3 regions of the Psychromonas sp. KJ10-2 genome follow, and region 3 is predicted to be linked to each of the others. Evidence: predicted binding sites of a transcription regulator. Region 3 holds the regulator's gene; each other region holds the start of a gene.

Region 1 (6,536 bases), 1.9 Mb from region 3:
TACCTAAATTGATCAGGTCTGCGGATTTAGCTAGTTTTATCCCGCCACTTTTTCCTCGCACTGTTTGAATAAATCCCGCTTTACCTAAGTGATGAATGACCTTAGTAAGGTGATTAAAGGAGATCCCAAATAATTCTGCAATGTCAGTCGCCTTTGCTAATGGTGCATTATCAACCTGAGTATTTAAGTAAATTAATACACGAATCGCATAATCTGTATGTTTAGTGAGCTGCAATAGATAACCTTTTAACGCCGTTTGATTCTGTTGTTTATTGAACTTGATGGTTTGATTTTAATTATGCATTTTAATTGCATCTTTTAAAATAAGTATTTAATATGCATCTTAACTTTAAACAAGTATTTTAAATGCAACTTAATGAGGTGGCACATGTTAACAGATAATGAAATTACGATAATTAAAGCGAGCGCACCTGCTTTGGCTGAATATGGCGAGCAGATCACTGGACGTTTTTATCAAATACTCTTGGAGAAAAATCCTGAATTAAAAAATATCTTTAACATGACCAATCAGAAATCAGGTAATCAAAAGCAAGCATTAGCGATGGCGGTTTATGCTTTCTCAAAATATGTCGATAACTTGTCTGTTATCCTTGGTGATGTAGAGCGTATCGCGCAAAAACATGCCAGTTTAGGCATTAAAGCTGAGCATTACCCGCTGGTGGGCAGTGCCTTGCTAGAAGCTATTGAAGAAGTGTTAAACCCTGGTGAAGAGGTGATTGCGGCTTGGGCGAGTGGTTATGGTGTACTGGCTAATGTGTTTATTGAAAGAGAAAAAGCACTGTACGAAGAAAATGCTAAAAAGGCCGGTGGTTGGTCTGATACACGTGATTTCACTATTGTAAAAATGCAGCAAGAAACGCCTTTGATCACCTCTTTTTATCTACAACCTAATGATCAAAAACCAGTTGCAGAGTACAAAGCTGGTCAATACATCAGTATTTATTTAACACCACAGGGTCAAGACTATCAGCAGATAAGACAATATAGCCTATCGGGCGCTTTTGATGGAAAAGGTTACCGTATCTCAGTTAAAAAAGAATTAAATGGCCAAGGGGAAGGGCTTGTTTCTAACTATCTACACAGTCAATTTAAGGTGGGTGATACAGTAAAAGTGACACCACCATGTGGTGAGTTTGTGTTACAAGCAACCGATAACCCAGCTGTTCTGATTAGTGGTGGTGTAGGTATCACACCGATGCAAGCTATGTTAGAAACCTTAAGCAAACAAACGACAGCACGTGAAGTACACTTTATACATGGCGCACAAGACCAACAACATCATGCCTTCAAAGGGGAGTTAGATTTATTAGTTGAGCAAGCCAAAGTCAATGCTTACTGTTTCTATCAACAAACCGATAATGTGACGGAAAATGAACATCAAGGTTTGATTGATTTACAGAAAATACAGGGGCTATTACCTACTGGTGCTGAGTATTATATTTGTGGTCCATTAGTCATGATGAAAGCGGTATATGAGCAATTGAAAGCATTACAGATCAGTGATGATAAAATCCATTATGAGGTCTTTGGACCGAATAAAAGCCTAGCTTAATATCATTGGTATTATCCTAACGCTGCTTAATGCCTTTTATACAAAGGATATTAAGCAGTGTTTTAAGCTATTCGGCTATTTAGAGACTAGATAGCGCTCTTGATTTTTTTGAACTCATAACGGAGCGCTTGTAAACGTTCAGCGTGTACTTCAGGCAAGTGTGTATTATTTAATAATGCAGTGGTATTTTGGAAGTTAACAATTAAATCCCCTTTGTTTTTAGGGTTCTTTTGTAACATATGAATAAACACCTGCGAGCGGTTTAAGATTGCACCTGAATTTAATGGCTCTAATAATAATGCTTGGTCAAAACGTTCTAATGCTTGTTCATATTCGCCATTGGTGAAATGTTCGATACCCGCTTTATTATGTGCTTTAAAATTATTCATGCGCTTTTGTAACGCTAGCCCAGTGTGTTTTTTGATATTTATCTCAGTGGTTTGGTCGATAATATGACGTTGGTTTAACTCGGCCAATAAAGGCGTTGCTTCCTCAAATTCACCAATATCCAATAACGATAAAGCGCTTTCAATTAAAAAAGTGGTATCAAAATCTTCTACGACACCGGTTGTGTTTTTTAAGGTGTTAAAAATACGGCGTTTAGCTTTTAGTGGCTCGTTTAAAGCAAATAATACGTTGGCTTGGTAGATTTCATCAAAACCATTAAAGTTAAAGTCTTTATTCTTTCCTTCTTCAAAACGGCTTTGATACAAGGTTGAAGAGACACGTTTTAGGATCTGTCGGCGCTCATTTAAGTCAGCTTCTTGTTTCGCTAAGTTAAGAATACTGCGCAAGTAATTCGCGAGGTGGCAAGGATCTGGGTAAAAAGAGTTACGACTCAAGAATAAGATAGAGCTGTAACTATTGACCATCACTAAATACTCCTCCATCTCATTAGCTAATAAAGCCACTTCTTGATGACGTTCGATACTATGATGTGTTGCATTAGCTGCTTGCGTTAAAATGGTTAAGGCATTATCTAATTGTCCATCTTGCTTGTAAGAGTGTGCTAACCACCGATAGGCTTCCATCTGCAAAGGTGAGTTCTCTATCAAACGTGTTAATACTTCAATGGACTCTTTATATTTTTTTTGCAAGAACAGCGATCTGCCTAAGCTAATACAGGGGCGAACCAAGGGTCTTAATTCAACTAATGGCTTTAAAATACGGTCAGCGTTAGTAAACTCTTCAGTCTCAATGTAGATTTCAGCCAGTAAGTTTTTACATAGGTTTCGGTTTTCTGAAGAGGCTTGGATCTTATCTTTACATAATGAGATAGCGAGTGGGTAATCTTTATCTGAGATCGCTTTATAGATATCCTGCAACATTGATTTACGCTTAGTAGCAGCGATTAAACGCGTACTTAGCTGAACAGGAGAGAAGGGCTTCATTAGATAATCATCAGGTGATTTTTCCATGGCCGTTAATACCATGCGTTTATTGCTGTCGCCGGTGATAATAAAACACAGAGCGTGAGCGGGGATTAACTTATTTTGCTTTAAGTAATCTAAAAGTTGTACGCCATTTTTACCTGCCCCTAAATTGTAATCAAACAGATAGATATCAAACTTAATGAGACTCGCTACTTTCACTGCCTGGTCAGTGCTTTCAACAAAGGTAATATTAGTAGCACCTTGGTTGATTAACATCGCTTTGAGCATGACATGGAAAGGTTTTTGATCATCTACGATTAAGATTTTTTTATTATTATAACGATACATAGTTAATACCAATCTATTTTAAAATCTTTATTGCTGATAATACCAAGTACATTGATGGATAAAAATAAGTAAAGAAGTGTAGGCGGTATTTTTCAAGATATAGCCCTTTTTACATTATGTTTGAATAATTTAAAAGGGATTGGAAGCAGAATGTGGCGTGACTGCATAGTATGAAGTTGAAATGGTGGAGGGAGGTGGATTCGAACCACCGAAGCTTTCGCGACAGATTTACAATCTGTTCCCTTTGGCCACTCGGGAACCCCTCCGTTATTTCGAGGAGCATAATATCAGAAAATAGTTACATGTGAAGATTAAATTTAAAAAAACATTAAATAAAATCAGCTTGTTGCCGATAAATACATAAGTGAACATTAAAACAGCAACAGGACGCTACACGTCAGTATGAATATTGAACAACTTAAACAACAAGCGGTGATTAATGAGTGGCAGTTAGGACAACAGTTAAATACTGCTGTGCATGCTGGTACCCGCGATAAGTTTAATTTGTTACTGAGCTTTTTATCCGATGATGCACGTGACTTCGCGCAATTTGATGTTAAAAGCAACCCAGAGCTTGTGTCAGAAGAGCAGGACCTAAGAGCCTACTTTGAGTTACCTGCAACTCAGCCGTTATTAGATAGTGGCCCGTCTAGTACTTTATTGGCTGAATTAAACCAAGATTTACATCAAGGGCAACTTGCAGATATTCGATTAAAACAGTTATTAACCAATGAGGCGCTATTTGCAAGGAATGAGCAGGGCGTTTTACCCGCGGATATTCTTGATAACTTACCCCTACATAAAAAACTACGAGTGGATACAGCTACTCAAGCAAAAACATTCACCAGCGAACCTCTACAAGAAGGTTTACCCGCATAGATGCAAGCCTGTTAGATGAATATAAAAATTTAGATTTAGATAATAACCCACTAAAAGTAACGCAACCTAGATATTGAAATGAGTAATACTTTATGTCGATTTTACGTACTTTCTGTTAATTAATATGAGGTTATTGGTAGAGTAGTAGATTATCAATAAGGACCTGACAAAACGTGCCAGTTGAACTTCACTTAACCAGTGCTGTCAAAGGGGCAACTTAACTAGCATTATATTAACGGTATCCAATGTAACTAAGTCTTTTAAATAAGCCTTTTAAATAAGTCACTGGTTATTAATATAGTGTGAATTAGTTTTGTTTTTATATATTCAAAATAGGAAAATATCTATGGGAAACAAAATGCCTAAAAGTGCGGTGAAAAAAATCGCTATGTTGACTGCAGTCGCATCGCTCACCTCTGCTTTATCTGCTTGTGTTGGTAGTAATGCGGTCACGGATAAAGTGATGCAGTTTAACTTAGAAGTAGTGGACAATCGTTACGCGCGTGGTGGTGTTAATATCTTATTATTACCTGTTTATGCCCTAACATTAGCCGTGGATGTTGTGGTCTTTAACTCATTGGAGTTTTGGACGGGTAAAAACCCATTAAACGGTAGCCCACATATTTTCGACTCGGAAGTGAAAACCCAATACAAAATTAATGAAAATTTAGACCCATCATTAAGAAAAGCACCGCTAAAACCATTATCCAATAAAAAAGGTGATACTGATGCTGATGATGAAAAAGCCGTGTATTCCGTACAAGTGAACCCTGTTAATGAAAATACTATCGACTACGATATTGTTTATACAAATGGCGAAAAAGCAGTTTTACGTGGTGAAAAAGTAGGGGAAGAAGTTACTTTCTCATTAAATGGAGAAGTGGTTACAACGGCGTCAATGAATGAATTATCGTCATACATGGCTAAGCAACAACCACAATCTTAATCGACGGTGATGCTACTTTTTAGCTTAATAGATAATAAAAAACCTTAACAATTGTTAAGGTTTTTTTGTTTTTAATCTAATACCAATCATAGTAAGTAACTGATCTATTTTACTTGTTAAAACAACTTATTTTTTCGTTGTAAGTTTCGTATAGGGAACAACCATTTACATCAACTTACGCCTCAAACTAAGCCATTTTTCCGGCGCAAAATTTAGATCAGTTATTTAATACAATTGGTATAAATAATTTTTCAGCTATTCGATTATTTGAATACGACAGTACGGTTAGCGTACACAAAGACTTTATCATCTAGTACTTGTTGTAATGCGCGACTTAATACTGATTTTTCAACATCACGGCCAGCTTTTGCAAGTAGTTCTGCACTGTAAGCGTGGTCAATATGTGCTATGTCCTGTGTGATAATTGGTCCTTCATCTAGGTCATTATTCACAAAGTGAGCCGTTGCACCAATTATTTTTACACCACGGTCAAAGGCTTGCTGGTAAGGTTTAGCACCAATAAATGCTGGTAAGAACGAGTGGTGGATATTGATTAAGCGGTTTGCATAAGTTTCAACAAATTTAGGCGTTAAAATACGCATGTATTTCGCTAAGATAACGTAATCAGGCGTATAAGGTGCAATCGCCTCTAATACTTTCTCTTCGTGCTCTTCGCGCGTTAACCCTTCGTGACTGACTGTGTGGTAAGGGATATTAAACTTACTTACTAGGTCTTCTAGTGTGTCGTAGTTACCAATAACAGCTGCAATCTCAACATCGATACCACCATAGGTGCTTTTCATTAAGATATCACCGATACAGTGTGCTTCTTTAGTTACTAGGATAACAATACGCTTACGCTCTGTTGAGTTGATTAATGAGCGTGATGCGCCTGCCGGTAAGCTGTAATCTAAGTCTGCTAATAACGTTTCATCATTGAAATAACCTTCAATTTCAGTACGCATGAAAAAGCGGTTGTATTGATGGTCAACAAACTCATTATTTTTAACAATATTTAATTGGTGTTTTTGACAGATATTCGTAATTTGTGCAATCAGGCCCTTAGAATCAGGGCAGGTTGTTAATAGTGTTTTCTTTTGCATTTTGTTCTCTATTGATTAAAACATGCTGTGTTTAGGAATATTCATTTAATAATGAATCGTTTAGCCACAACATTTTTTATATTTTTTACCGCTGCCACAGGGGCAATCATCATTGCGCTGTATCTTACCTGATTTTTGTTCAGGATAAAAAGTTCCGTCACAATAAAACCACTGTCCTTGCTGTTTTACAAAGTTTGAGTGTTCATGATGACAATGTAGTTGACCGTCCATATGGTACCAGGCTTTAAATTCTACAAACCCTTTTTCGGCTCCTGTCTCTGTATTGACGATATCAAGGTTTTTCCAATCAAGTG
Region 2 (6,536 bases), 210 kb from region 3:
TGCGGTGCTCTTGCGATTTTAAGACAATCACTCCCTCTTCTGTTACACGGTGATCAGACAAGGCTAATAAGCGTTGTTTATAAAAGTCCGGCAACGTAGAACTTTTAATATCAAAACGTAAATGGATTGCGGAATTCACCTTATTCACATTCTGTCCACCTGCACCTTGAGAACGAATTGCGGTTAATTGTAATTGCCAGTCGGGGATCGTCACGCCAGCGGAAATAGCTAATGGCATTAAAGGTCATCCTGTGTTGTTTTATTAAGATAGTGTTGCTGGTAAACCTCAGCGGGCATACTAGCGATTTGAAAGTCGATCATCTGTTTAAACACTTCTAATAAGGGTAAAAACTTGTTGTTATCATTCTCTAATTCAGACAATAAATAATAACCCGCTTCCACCGTCGACAATCCATCTTCTCTTGGTGATTTGCGAATCCGATAGCGACTTTTCTCCTGTACGTTAATCATCAAGGTTGGCAAAGACTGAAGAAAAGGATTGCTCATTAAGAGTTTATAGGCCTTCTTCCAACTACCATCCAGTAAGATAAATTGAGTCTCACTGTTTATTTGAGCTGTTTCTCTTAAAGTACCAATAGTGGCAGCCTCTTCACTTGGAAATACCAGGAAGGTATTGTTTAAGTCAAATAGTGTTGGATCAAAGGTATCTGCCACCGTTAGCTTTACCTTTGAAAGTGATAAATCCAGAATACGTGCAGTGCCTATCGCTTTGTTTTGCTCACTCGGGTCTTGCAATATATGCAAAAAGTGTTGATTATCAAGCGCACATATAGCATCACAGATACAGGCAGTTAATGCTTTGTTACACTCAGTGCAGAATGCTCGTTTTGTCATTTATCTCTTTCAACTTCTATTAAGGTTTGCTTAATGCGCACGGTATGGTTTCACACTGCTATTATTTTGACACTCAGTGCATTGTTATTTGTATTCCAAGATAACAGCAGTCAATGGTTGGCATATTATCACAATGGCATTGCAAAGGGGCAAGTCTGGCGTTTACTAACGGCGCACTTTTGCCACACTAATGGTTACCACTTACTGCTAAATGGTACCGGCTTAGTGGTGGTCGCCACTTTATTCTTAGATACCTTTAAACAGTATTCAATGTTATTGATGATGCTATTTATCGGTCTATTTATTAGCCTATGCTTATACTGGATTGAGCCTGATTTACAGTGGTATGTAGGTTTGTCCGGTGCATTGCATGGTTTATTTGCTTTTAGTGTGTGTGATGAATTAAAGAAAAAAGATAAATGGGGAGTGATATTAGGGTTAGGTTTTATAGCTAAAGTTGCCTATGAACAGTTCAATGGTCCTTCTCCTACCACTGAAGCTTTGATCGGCGCCACTGTGTTAATTAATGCGCATTTATACGGTGCTATTGCAGGAGTTATCTACTTCATCTGGTTGCAAATACAAACAACAATCGGTGTTCGCCTAAAACAAAAAAGGTAGCCGAAGCTACCTTTAAAATGAATTGAAATAAGAGGAGATCATGAGAGTAAAAAACCAAGATATTTCATTTCACCTATCTTAGGAGTACTGAGTACTCTTTATCTCAATTACTGCTGTAATAGTGATAATACGTTCTGCGTACTTGCGTTTGCCTGTGACAACATGGATGTACCCGCTTGTTGTAAAATCTGCGCTTTACTCATATTTGAAGTCTCAGCAGCAAAGTCTGCATCTTGAATTCGAGAGTTAGAAGCAGATAGATTCTGCGATACATTCTCTAAGTTAGAGATAGTTGAGTCTAAGCGGTTTTGAATCGCACCTAAGTTTGCACGAGACGATGAGATACTTGCTAATGCATTGTCTACTTTTGCTAAGCTATCACTTGCACTTCGTGTTGTTGTTACATTCAACTTAAGCTCAGTAACCGCTGTACCACCTACATCGATCACACCTAGTTTAGCTAAAGCTGCAGTTTTACCTGCGTCACTGTCAGCGGCACTGGCAATGGTAATATCACCACCGGTTTCGTTAGTAAATAAAATACCACCAGACGCATCTTGTACTGCAGAAACACCCGTTTGTTCTGTTAATCGGTTAATACCTGTAATTTTTTCTTCCAGTGTCAATGAACCGGCAGTTGCGCCTTTAATATCTAATTCAACACCATTAATGGTTAACGCGTCTGCTTCAGTAATCGCACTTGAGTCAGAAATAGCGTCACCTGTTACCGCTGCGCCATTCGTTACCATGAAACCAATATTTTTAGTATCGCCAACGGCACCATTAGTACCAACATCAACACTAATAGGTTCGCCGGATTGACTTGTTAAACCTAAGTAACCTTCGTAACGAACTTCTTCACCTGCTGTTACACCGCCTTGTAAACCAGCATTTGAACGCATGCTATCTGGCCCACCGATGGTAATTGTTTCACCAGTATCATTGTTTAAAATAAGCTGACCATCGTCACCGACATTAGCTTGCAAGCCTGCTACATCACGGTTAATGGTTTCTGCTAAGTTTTCCATTGATGATGTTGGACCTAAGGTCACTGTTTGATTATCACCAACGGTAAATTCTAATCCGTTTGTTACACCTGTTAATGCAACACCATTATCATCTAAGGCACGCCCTTCAACAATATTATAAGCATCGGCCACCACACCTGTTGATGCAGTTTGTAAGTTAACTGCTTTAGCGATTTCAACTGCACCACCACCAGCTTCTACTGCAGGTAAATCGATACCATTAATGGCAATTTGTCCATCAACCATTGCATTTGCACTGACTCGACCACTGTTTAAGTCACCTTTGTTAACACCACCATCTAGGCCAAGTGCAGCAGTTGTAACGGGGTCAATGGAGAAAGTTAAATTTTGTCCTGCATTAGCACCAATTTGTAATGTAGTAGAAGCATTTGAGCCATCTAATAAATTACTACCATTAAACTGTGTTGTGTTAGCAATACGATCTAATTCCGAGTAAAGCTGATCAACTTCTTCTTGGATGAAGGCTTTATTTTCTGCTGAGTTAGTATCGTTGGCTGCTTGAACCGATAGCTCACGCATACGTTGTAGTATGTTGGTCATCTCATCCATCGCACCCTCTGCCGTTTGTGCCATCGAAATACCATCATTCGAGTTACGCACAGCTTGTGTTAAACCTTTAATTTGTGATTGCATCGCGGTAGAGATTGCAAGACCTGCGGCATCATCTTTAGCACTGTTGATACGTAGGCCCGATGATAAACGCTCCATCGCTTCGTTTTGCATGGATTGTGTTTTGTTTAGCTGACGTTGTGCATTCAGCGACATGATATTAGTGTTAATGACTTGAGCCATGATGTAATCCTTTTATGTCTTGGTGACCCCTGTAAGGGAGTGTGGCAATAACCTTTTTGTTTCGGTCTTATTTGCCGTCAATTTTTACTCTCATGGTTAGTAATGCGATTAATGTGCCAACTTTTAAAATAAAAATACACATTAAAAATCAGCAGCTTAAGTGGCACTTTTAAGAGTCATTAAATAGTCAGACCCTGTTCACAAAATAATTAAATTTGATAGGCAAAAAAAGAGGCAATAAATTGCCTCTTTACGGATAAGTCTTGGAGTTAACTGCCACCCCGTTTATTCAAAGCTTAGATATGATTAAATAAACTTAACTTTTGCAGCTGTACAAAGGTTTGTTGAGAGACTTCTAACATGCTGTGTTTTTGTTGATACTCACTGATCGCAGCAGCCATATCTAAATCCTCTAAAGAGGATAATGTACTGTGGATAGTTAAGTTAAAATCTAAGGTAGATTCATATTGGTTATCAATGGTTCTTAATCTAGCACCAACGGCACTTTGCACATTGGATACTTTGTCCATCGCACCATCAATTTGTAATAACGACATATCAAAAGCAGTATTTTGTTTTGCTAAGGTTGTTTGGTCACTGCCTGGTATACGTAAGGCATCAATGGCACTTTGAATAGAGGCAAAAACATCCTTTTCTTCGCTTTGACGTAAAGTAAAAGAGTCTAAGTTTTCTACATCACCTTTAATTTGGGTTTTTATGCCATTAAAAGAGATAGCTTGTTCATCTTCGTAGGGGGTAGGTGCAATAAATTTAGTTAATCCATAATTATCACCATCAGCCGGCAGGCCATCAACCTCTAGCGTAATACCATTGATATTTAATCGTTGTGGATCGGCATTATTTGCATCATAAGTGGTCGAAGCTGAAGTACCATTAATTGCCACATTAAACTGTTTGCTACCAGGACTAGTTTCAGTAAATTGCAGACCCATCGTGGCATTCACAGCTGGGTTTACACTATTGATACCAGCAGCATCTAAATTAACACTGCTAATGGTAACCTTAGCATTACCTTTAACCGCTTGCTCTTGTACCCCATAAACAGAGTACTCTGGACCTTCTTCAGTAGTATTGATGGAAATGGTATAATCTTGATCTAAGAAGTCACGCGCTGCATCTTTATCAACTACTTGGCCAGCACTAATTACTCCACCGCCCATGTTTCCTGCGCCTAACTCAGACACAAAAGTACCGTTTCCCTCTGGAATATCCATGAAGATCTTAGCGCCTGAATCATTGCCTTGTACGAGCACACCAGTGCCGACTCGATACTCTCGTTCACCATTATCACCATGGTAAACGACTTCTCCAAATTCATTCATTTGAAAAGGCGCGACATCCACTTCATATCCGCCATAGATATATTGGTTATTACCATCTTTTGTGTTCGCAACCCCCATTAACTCTTCGCGTAAACCTTCCAGCTCAATGGCCACAGCTTCACGGTTACCTTCATTCATGGTGCCATTACTACCGCTGATCATTAGCTCACGCACTCGTTGCAGAATATGTGTGCTTTGCGACAAGGCGGTATCAGATAATCCATTACTAGACTTAGCTGTTTCACCGTTATTAATGTATTGCTCACCTACCGCTAGATCTTGTTTTAAACGTTGGATCGTAGCAATAGCCACCGGATCGTCACTGCCGTTAATCACACGCTTAGTGCTAGATAAGTGTAAGTTCTGATCACTTAATGCGGCTTGCTGCTCCATCATTGAAGTGGTGTTTCGCATAAAAAATAGTGGCGATGAAACGCGCATATAACCTCTCTATAATTCCTGATTAGGCTGACGCCAGCTGACACTTATAAAACCAATATGGACGCAATTAACGAGATGCATTTAATATGCTCTCAAAAACTTCATTTGCTACCGTAATAACACGCGCAGCAGCACTATAATATTGTTGATACTTTAATAAGTTAGCGGCTTCTTCATCCATATTGACACCACTCACTAGCTGGATCCTTTCAAAGGACTGATCTTTTAAAATGGACGCCGATTGCATGGCCACATCTGCATTAGCGGTTTTTGCACCGACTTCCGAAATCATGCCGTTATACACATCTTGAAAGGTTGCTTTTTTACCATTCATTATCTTTGCGTCTTGCAGATCAGTCATGGCTAACATGTTGCGATTATCACTGTCACCCGTTTCGTTAAACTGCAGAGTAAATTGATCATTGGCTAAGGGTTTCCCTTTCTCCAAAGATACCTCAACTCCACCAGCAACCAACACCGCTTTACCACTTAATGGATCAATCGGCGCTGTTAATTCTGTGGCATTAACCTGTGAACCATTTTTATCAAACACGTTATAAGCAATCATGCCGTTGTTACTATTCGCAGAGATCTGAATAGTCAGTGGATTCTCTGGATTAACATAGTGTGGATTAGCTTTGTCCAGCAAGGCACTAACACGTAACTGCGCTGTACCTGTATTTTGCTCACTACTAATGGATTTGACTTCGGCTTCTGCAGCGGCCACTCTCTTTGGATCCGTTTCCTGTATACTCGCTTCTAGAGCGCCATAACGCGTTGGGCGTAAGGTGAATGTTTTGCCTTCTTGAAGCGGTGTTACCATCGAATCGATACCAACACTAATTCCTGAATCAGGAATATTAAACCGGTTCTCTGTGCTTAAATCATCAATAGCAACTTGCTTTGTTTCACCAGTTCTATTGTTAGTAACCGAGAAAGCAATAGAAACACCTGGTACATGCTCTGTGACCTTTAGTGTTAGCTCATCAGGAGAGAGTGTCGTTAAATCATCTATGCGTACACTTAATGTGGCTTTACCTAGGTCATCTTTATGGCTTAACACACGACTCTCCATGGAGTCTTTGCTGTTAATATCATTAAATAGATTTTGACCAATTTGTCCTTCTAGGGTTTGCCCTAACTTTTGCTGCTCGTTTAAAGCATGAGTCAAACCAATGACACTTTGCCCTAATTGATTCATCGCCACTTCAACGTCTTTATCTCGGCTATTAAATAAGCCAGCGACTTCACCACCGAGTTGATTACCATTAATCACCGCGGCCTTACCGTTAAATTGTAACGCTAACTGTTTACGAGCAGGGTCAGGATCTCCATCAACGGCTATAACCTGTTGAGCATTTTGCCCCATAACTAAACCTTGGCCACTACCAATATAAACATTGACCATATGATTATCTGTTGCCACTACAGAAGT
Region 3 (6,536 bases):
CACCTCGCTTTTCTGACTTTAGGTGGCGTTGCTGCTGGTGGTGCTTATTGGCAGTTAAAGCGTTTGAAAACTCAGGAAGAAACTGCTTTGGCTTTACAAAAGAGTGGCGCGGTTAATGAAGCCGGTGCAGCCGAAGTCAAAGAGTTAGGTTGGGATGATGTGCGCAGTGTTGATACTATTGGCTTAGAGGTTGGTTACCGCTTGATTCCATTAGTAGATAAATCTCAAGGTGGACAGTTATTAGATCGCATTAAAGGGGTACGTAAAAAGCTATCTCAACAGATGGGTTTCTTAATCCCACCTGTACATATTCGCGATAATTTAGATTTGTCACCTAACCATTACTCTATTTCATTAATGGGTGTAGGCTGTGGTCATGCTGATATTTATCATGATAAAGATATGGCAATTAATCCAGGGCAAGTGTTTGGGCCTATTGAAGGCATTACTGGGATTGATCCTGCCTTTGGATTAGAGGCTGTTTGGATAGATGAAGCGCAGCGCGAGCAAGCCCAAGCCTTAGGGTATACAGTCGTTGATACTGCTACTGTAGTTGCCACTCATTTAAGTCAGATCTTAAGTAATAATGCGGCGCAGTTATTAGGTCATGAAGAAGCGCAAAGTTTATTAGATATGTTAGCTAAAAAGTATCCTAAACTTGTTGAAGGCTTAGTACCCGAAGTACTGTCATTAAGTACGGTAGTAAAAGTGTTGCAAGGGTTGTTAAATGAGAATGTCGCGATTCGTGATATTCGCTCTATTGTACAGACCTTGGTTGATTATGGTCCACGTAGCCAAGATGCCGAAGTTTTGACAGCAGCGTGCCGTATTTCACTAAAACGCATGATAGTCCAAGAAATTATTGGCAATGAGCCGGAAATCCCTGTTATAACCTTGTCTTCAGAGTTGGAACAAATACTGCATAAGTCTATACAAGCAGGTGGTGCTGACGGGGCGGGTATTGAGCCTGGTTTAGCAGAGCGTATTCAGAATTCACTGATTGAAGTTGCACAGCAACAAGAGTTAGTAGGACAACCGGCAGTATTATTAACATCAGGAGTGTTACGTGGCACATTAGCGCGTTTTGTTAAAAATACTATTCCGAGTTTGCATATACTCTCTTATCAGGAAATTCCGGATGATAAGCAAATTAAAATAATTAGCTCAGTTGGGCAATAATGGTTGTAATCAATGAAAATTAAACGATTTTTTGCAAAAGACATGCGTACTGCAATGGTGGAAGTGAAGGAAGTATTAGGTCCTGAAGCTGTGATCATGTCGAATAAAAAAGTAGTGGGTGGCATTGAAATAGTCGCAGCGGTTGATTACCAGTCTCAGGCACCCGAGCCTAAATCTGATAAAGCGGATAGCTTGTCACAACTGAAAGATGATAACGTTCAGCTATCTTCAAAAGGGGCTGAAAAAAGCGCGCCTAAAATTAAGTTACCTAATAGCATTCGCAGTAACCGTAAAGAGAGCGGTGAAGACTTTGCAAAATCATTAAACTCATTTTTTGGTAAGGTTAATGCGCAGCAAAATAAAAAGCCTGCGCCTAAGAAGCGTCAAGAGCCGCCAGCATTCTCTTTCCATGAAGAGTTGGAAAAAGAGAATGCGAGATCCGCTCCAACACAGCCACCTACATTAGCAGAGCAACAAAATTGGCATCGCCAAGAGCCACGCCAAGGCTCAATCAAACAAGCTGCTTTAGCTAACCGTGCACAAGATAACAAAGGCATGGCAAAAATAAGCGAAGAAGTTGCTTCATTACGTAAGCTTTTAGAGCATCAAGTATCCGGTTTAATGTGGCAAGAGATGGAGCGTAAAGAGCCGGTTCGAGCGATGATCATTAAATGGTTAAATAGTGCTGGATTTTCCGATGAAATTGCCGATAACTTAGCGAGTTATGTACCTGAAGACGCTTCTTCTAGTGAAGTTCAGCAATATATCCAAGCATTGTTACAAGATAAAATCTTTATCGGACAAAATGAAATCTTGTTAAAAGGTGGTGCGATTGCTTTATTAGGTCCGACAGGCGTGGGGAAAACCACCACAATCGCTAAGCTAGCAGCACAATTTGCGATTAAATATGGTCCAGAGCAAGTTGCTTTGATCACCACTGATACATACCGTATTGGCGCACATGAACAGTTAGCCACTTACGGTAAAATCATGGGTTGTGCTGTGCGAGTTGCTAAAGATGCGGATGAATTATCGCAAATTTTATATCAGTTTAGAGAAAAGCGTTTAGTGTTAATTGATACTGCTGGTATGGGTCAACGCGATGTTCGCCTGTCAGAACAATTAGAAACATTAATGAGTAGCAGTGGCGTGAATATTAAAAGCTATTTAGTGGTTCCTTCAACGGCGCAACGCCGAGTGGTTGAAGAAGCATTACAGCACTTTAAACGTATTCCATTATCGGGTTGTATCCTAACTAAAATTGATGAAAGTCTAGGATTAGGTGAAGTATTAAGTGTGACAATGAAACATGCATTACCTATTAGTTACATCACCACAGGGCAACGTGTTCCCGAAGATATTGAAATTGCAAAAGTAGAAAGTTTAATTAGTGATACATTAACAATGATGGAAAACCAACAACAAGAAGAGTCGCATCAATGGTATAGCAATACAGACGATTAATTTCGGTGTTATAGTAGTTAGTGTGTTGGTTTAATTAATTTAAATAATGAGTAAGTAAGATGATGGCAGATCAAGCAAGCGGGTTAAGACGAATGACAAATCACCAAGTAAAAGTTATTGCAGTCACTGGCGGTAAAGGTGGCGTAGGCAAAACAAATGTAACGCTTAATATGGCTGTATCGCTTGCAAAAATGGGTAAGCGAGTAATGATACTTGATGCCGATTTAGGGTTAGCAAATGTCGATGTATTATTAGGGATTCGAGTCATTAAAAACCTATCTCATGTGTTATCTGGTGAATGTTCCTTAGATGAAGTGATTGTACATGGCCCTGAAGGGGTGATGATTATTCCAGCGACCTCTGGTACACAATCAATGGTGGAATTAACGGATGTAGAGCATGCAGGTTTAATCCAAGCTTTTAGCTCCCTACAAACACCTATCGATATTTTATTAATAGATACTGCTGCCGGTATTTCTAATATGGTAGTGAGTTTTGCACAAGCAGCGCAAGACGTATTAATGGTGGTATGTGATGAACCAACATCGATCACCGATGCTTATGCCTTGATTAAAATATTAAGTAAGCAAAATGGCGTGTATCGCTTCAAGATTGTTGCCAACATGGTACGCAGTTTACGTGAAGGGCAAGACCTATTTACTAAGCTTACTCGAGTTACCGATCGTTTCTTAGATGCATCGTTAGAGTTAGTTGCTTGTATTCCCTTTGATGGCAATGTACGTCAAGCAGTGAGAAAGCAAAAAACCGTGGTGGATGCTTTTCCTAAAACACCAGCGTCATTAGCATTTAAAGCATTAGCAAATCGTGCCAGTGATTGGCCTATTCCACATCAGCCAGGTGGGCATCTAGAATTTTTCATTGAGAAGTTATTATTAAACGATAACGATGAAAGTATTAAAGAACTTTTATAAATGGCAGATATAGATAATAACCAAGCGGGAATATTTATAAGTGATTAAAGCGCAGGGATATCAATCTGATACAACTGACTTGATTGGTCGTCATTCAGAGTTAGTACAAAAAATTGCATACCATCTAATGGCCAGATTACCTGCCAATGTACTTGTCGATGATTTAGTACAGTCAGGCATGATCGGTTTATTAGAAGCGGCGCGTAATTTTGATGCAACTAAAGGTGCAAGCTTTGAAACATTCGCCGGTATTCGTATTCGAGGTGCGATGTTAGATGACCTGCGTAAAGGCGATTGGGTACCACGTTCGGTACATAAAAATAGCCGCACTATCGCAACGGCCATTGATGAAGTGGAAAAGCAGACCGGAGAAAGCGCTACTGAAGTAGAAGTCGCTAAGCATTTACAGGTTACTCTGAGTGAATATCAGAAAATGCTGCAGGATGTTAATTGTGCCAAATTAGTGGCTTATGAAGACTTACCTAATCCAAATGATATGTTTGCACAAAGCAGTGCAACGGCGGATAGCACCTTTGATGATGTGGCTGAAAATCAATTTACGCAGCAGTTAGCTGAAATGATAGAGGCACTACCACAAAGAGAAGCCTTGGTGTTATCACTGTACTACGATGAAGAGTTAAATTTAAAAGAGATAGGGTTAATTCTAGAGGTGAGTGAGTCACGTGTTAGCCAAATTCTTAGCCAAGCGTTACATAAACTGAAATCTAAAGTTAATTCTGCTAATATTTAACTATTAATGGGTAGTTATTGGCAATGGATTTTGGTGATAATGGCCCGCAGTATGTTAGTTAGTTAAAGATAATTAACAAAAATAGTGTATTTTTTTCAATTTTTATCTATATATACATATATATAGTAATAGGTAGATTGTTGTTCTAGGGGAATATTTTGAATAAAGAAATGAAGGTTTTGATTGTTGATGATTTCTCAACAATGAGAAGAATAATTAAAAACTTATTAAGGGATTTAGGTTTCACTAATACCTATGAAGCAGATGATGGTCACACGGCATTACCTATGCTAAAAAACGGTGACTTTGAGTTTGTTGTGACGGATTGGAATATGCCAATTATGGAAGGGATCCAGTTATTAAAAGAGATCCGTAAAGATCCTAATTTAAAACACCTTCCAGTGTTAATGGTGACTGCTGAGGCAAAACGCGAGCAGATCATTGAAGCAGCACAGGCAGGAGTTAATGGTTACATTATCAAGCCGTTTACTGCTGGTACATTGAAAGAGAAACTAGACAAAATCTTTGAGCGTTTGGCTTAATTTAAGGAGTTAAGTATGGCAAGTGAAATAATGCCACACCTATCACTTTCTGAAGCTAAAGCGTTAGTTGCACATTTAGAAGCCGAGCAAGTTGAAGAGGCTAATAAAATTGTAGAAAGTGTTTCGTTTTTTAATACAACAGAAAGTGTGTTATTTGGGCAAGTGGGTGAATTAACCCGTGAGTTACACGAAGCACTATTAAGTTTTCATAATGATACGCGTTTATTAGATTTAGCTGGCCATGAACTGCCAGATGCTAAAAATCGCTTAAATTACGTTATTGAAATGACCGATAAAGCAGCCAACACCACTATGGATGCTATCGATCATTGCTTACCTGTTGCTGACAAATTGATTACTGACTTAGATCAGGTTATGCCAAGCTGGGGTAATTTGATGACGCGTGATTTAGCGTTAGGTGAGTTTAAATCCATGTGTCATTCCGTTGACGATTTTTTAAATTACTCTAAACAAAGTGCCAATCTATTTCGTGATAAATTGAGTGAGATTTTAATGGCTCAAGAGTTCCAAGACTTAACTGGACAGATCATTAATCGTGTTATTGAGTTAGTACAAGAGATTGAATCGAAGTTAGTGGTTATTCTGAAAGTATGTAGTACACAGAGAGAGCTAGACTCTTCCGTTGAACAACAAAAAGTAGTTGCAGAAGCCAAGAGTAATATTAAAACGGAAGGGCCAATTATTGATGCCGAATCCCGTACCGACGTTGTTAATGGACAAGATGACGTAGATGACCTGCTTTCAAGCTTAGGATTTTAAAGGAACTAGGAAATGACATTTGAAGTAGATGATGAGATCCTGCAGGATTTTTTGGTTGAAGCAGGAGAAATTTTAGAATTACTTTCTGAACAGCTTGTTGAATTAGAAAACAATCCTAATGACGTAGAGTTACTTAATGCTATCTTCCGTGGTTTTCATACGGTAAAAGGTGGTGCAGGTTTTCTATCTTTAACAGAGTTAGTTGAAACCTGTCATGGTGCAGAAAACGTATTCGATGGGTTACGCCAAGGTGCCCGATCTGTTGATTCTGATTTAATGGATACCATTTTAGCCGCATTAGATATTATCAATGAACAGTTTTCTGCGGTGCAAAATGGCGAGCCTGCAGAAAAAGCCTCTTCTGATATTTTGAATTCATTACACCGCTTAAGTAAACCCGAAACGGCTGAGCCTATTGTCGAAGAAACTCCTGAGCCAATCGTGGCTGAGCCTGTTATAGAAACTCCAGAAGCTAGTAGCAATAATATTGATGATATTAATGAAGCTGAATTTGAAAGTTTATTAGATGAATTACACGCTAAACCTACTGCTGATTCCCCTGCACAGGAAGTAAGTGATGAAATTACAGAAGATGAATTCGAAAGCTTATTAGATGATTTACATGGAGTCGGTAAACATTCACCTACTCCTGTGGCTGCTAAACCAGCAGCAGCGCAAGCTGTTAGTGATGAAATTACCGAAGATGAATTTGAGTCGCTATTAGATGAATTACATGGCGCTGGTAAACATAGTGCAACTGTTTCTACATCTGAGAAACCAGTAGAGGCAACGAGCAGTAATGAAATCAGTGAAGATGAGTTTGAAAATTTATTAGATGAACTTCATGGTAAAGGCTCGCATGGCGGCGCGCCTAAAGTTGAAGCGCCT

What was found. Region 3 encodes FliA, which starts transcription of late flagellar genes. Its sites were predicted from a motif close to CTAAAGNTNNNNNNNNNNNNGCCGATA; they were not measured.
Region 1: the regulator FliA is predicted to act here: its motif matches at 3,623-3,649, upstream of ACLKL2_RS06115 (VC2046/SO_2500 family protein).
Region 2: the regulator FliA is predicted to act here: its motif matches at 3,464-3,490, upstream of ACLKL2_RS16390 (flagellin).

Annotation. Positions count from the first base shown of each region.
Region 1 is NZ_CP178827.1:1,264,033-1,270,568, reverse strand. It holds gene ACLKL2_RS06135 (RrF2 family transcriptional regulator) at 1-235, opposite strand, end outside; gene hmpA (NO-inducible flavohemoprotein) at 389-1,573, shown strand; gene ACLKL2_RS06125 (response regulator) at 1,660-3,294, opposite strand; tRNA gene ACLKL2_RS06120 (tRNA-Tyr) at 3,477-3,560, opposite strand; gene ACLKL2_RS06115 (VC2046/SO_2500 family protein) at 3,697-4,173, shown strand; gene ACLKL2_RS06110 (DUF3332 domain-containing protein) at 4,520-5,119, shown strand; gene purU (formyltetrahydrofolate deformylase) at 5,383-6,222, opposite strand; gene ACLKL2_RS06100 (YchJ family protein) at 6,283-6,536, opposite strand, start outside.
Region 2 is NZ_CP178827.1:3,352,561-3,359,096, reverse strand. It holds gene arfB (alternative ribosome rescue aminoacyl-tRNA hydrolase ArfB) at 1-238, opposite strand, end outside; gene ACLKL2_RS16400 (tRNA-uridine aminocarboxypropyltransferase) at 238-855, opposite strand; gene rrtA (rhombosortase) at 889-1,476, shown strand; gene ACLKL2_RS16390 (flagellin) at 1,584-3,317, opposite strand; gene flgL (flagellar hook-associated protein FlgL) at 3,614-5,101, opposite strand; gene flgK (flagellar hook-associated protein FlgK) at 5,169-6,536, opposite strand, start outside.
Region 3 is NZ_CP178827.1:3,143,856-3,150,391, forward strand. It holds gene flhA (flagellar biosynthesis protein FlhA) at 1-1,179, shown strand, start outside; gene flhF (flagellar biosynthesis protein FlhF) at 1,192-2,643, shown strand; gene ACLKL2_RS15355 (MinD/ParA family protein) at 2,703-3,575, shown strand; gene ACLKL2_RS15360 (RNA polymerase sigma factor FliA) at 3,616-4,326, shown strand; gene cheY (chemotaxis response regulator CheY) at 4,485-4,868, shown strand; gene ACLKL2_RS15370 (protein phosphatase CheZ) at 4,884-5,648, shown strand; gene ACLKL2_RS15375 (chemotaxis protein CheW) at 5,661-6,536, shown strand, end outside.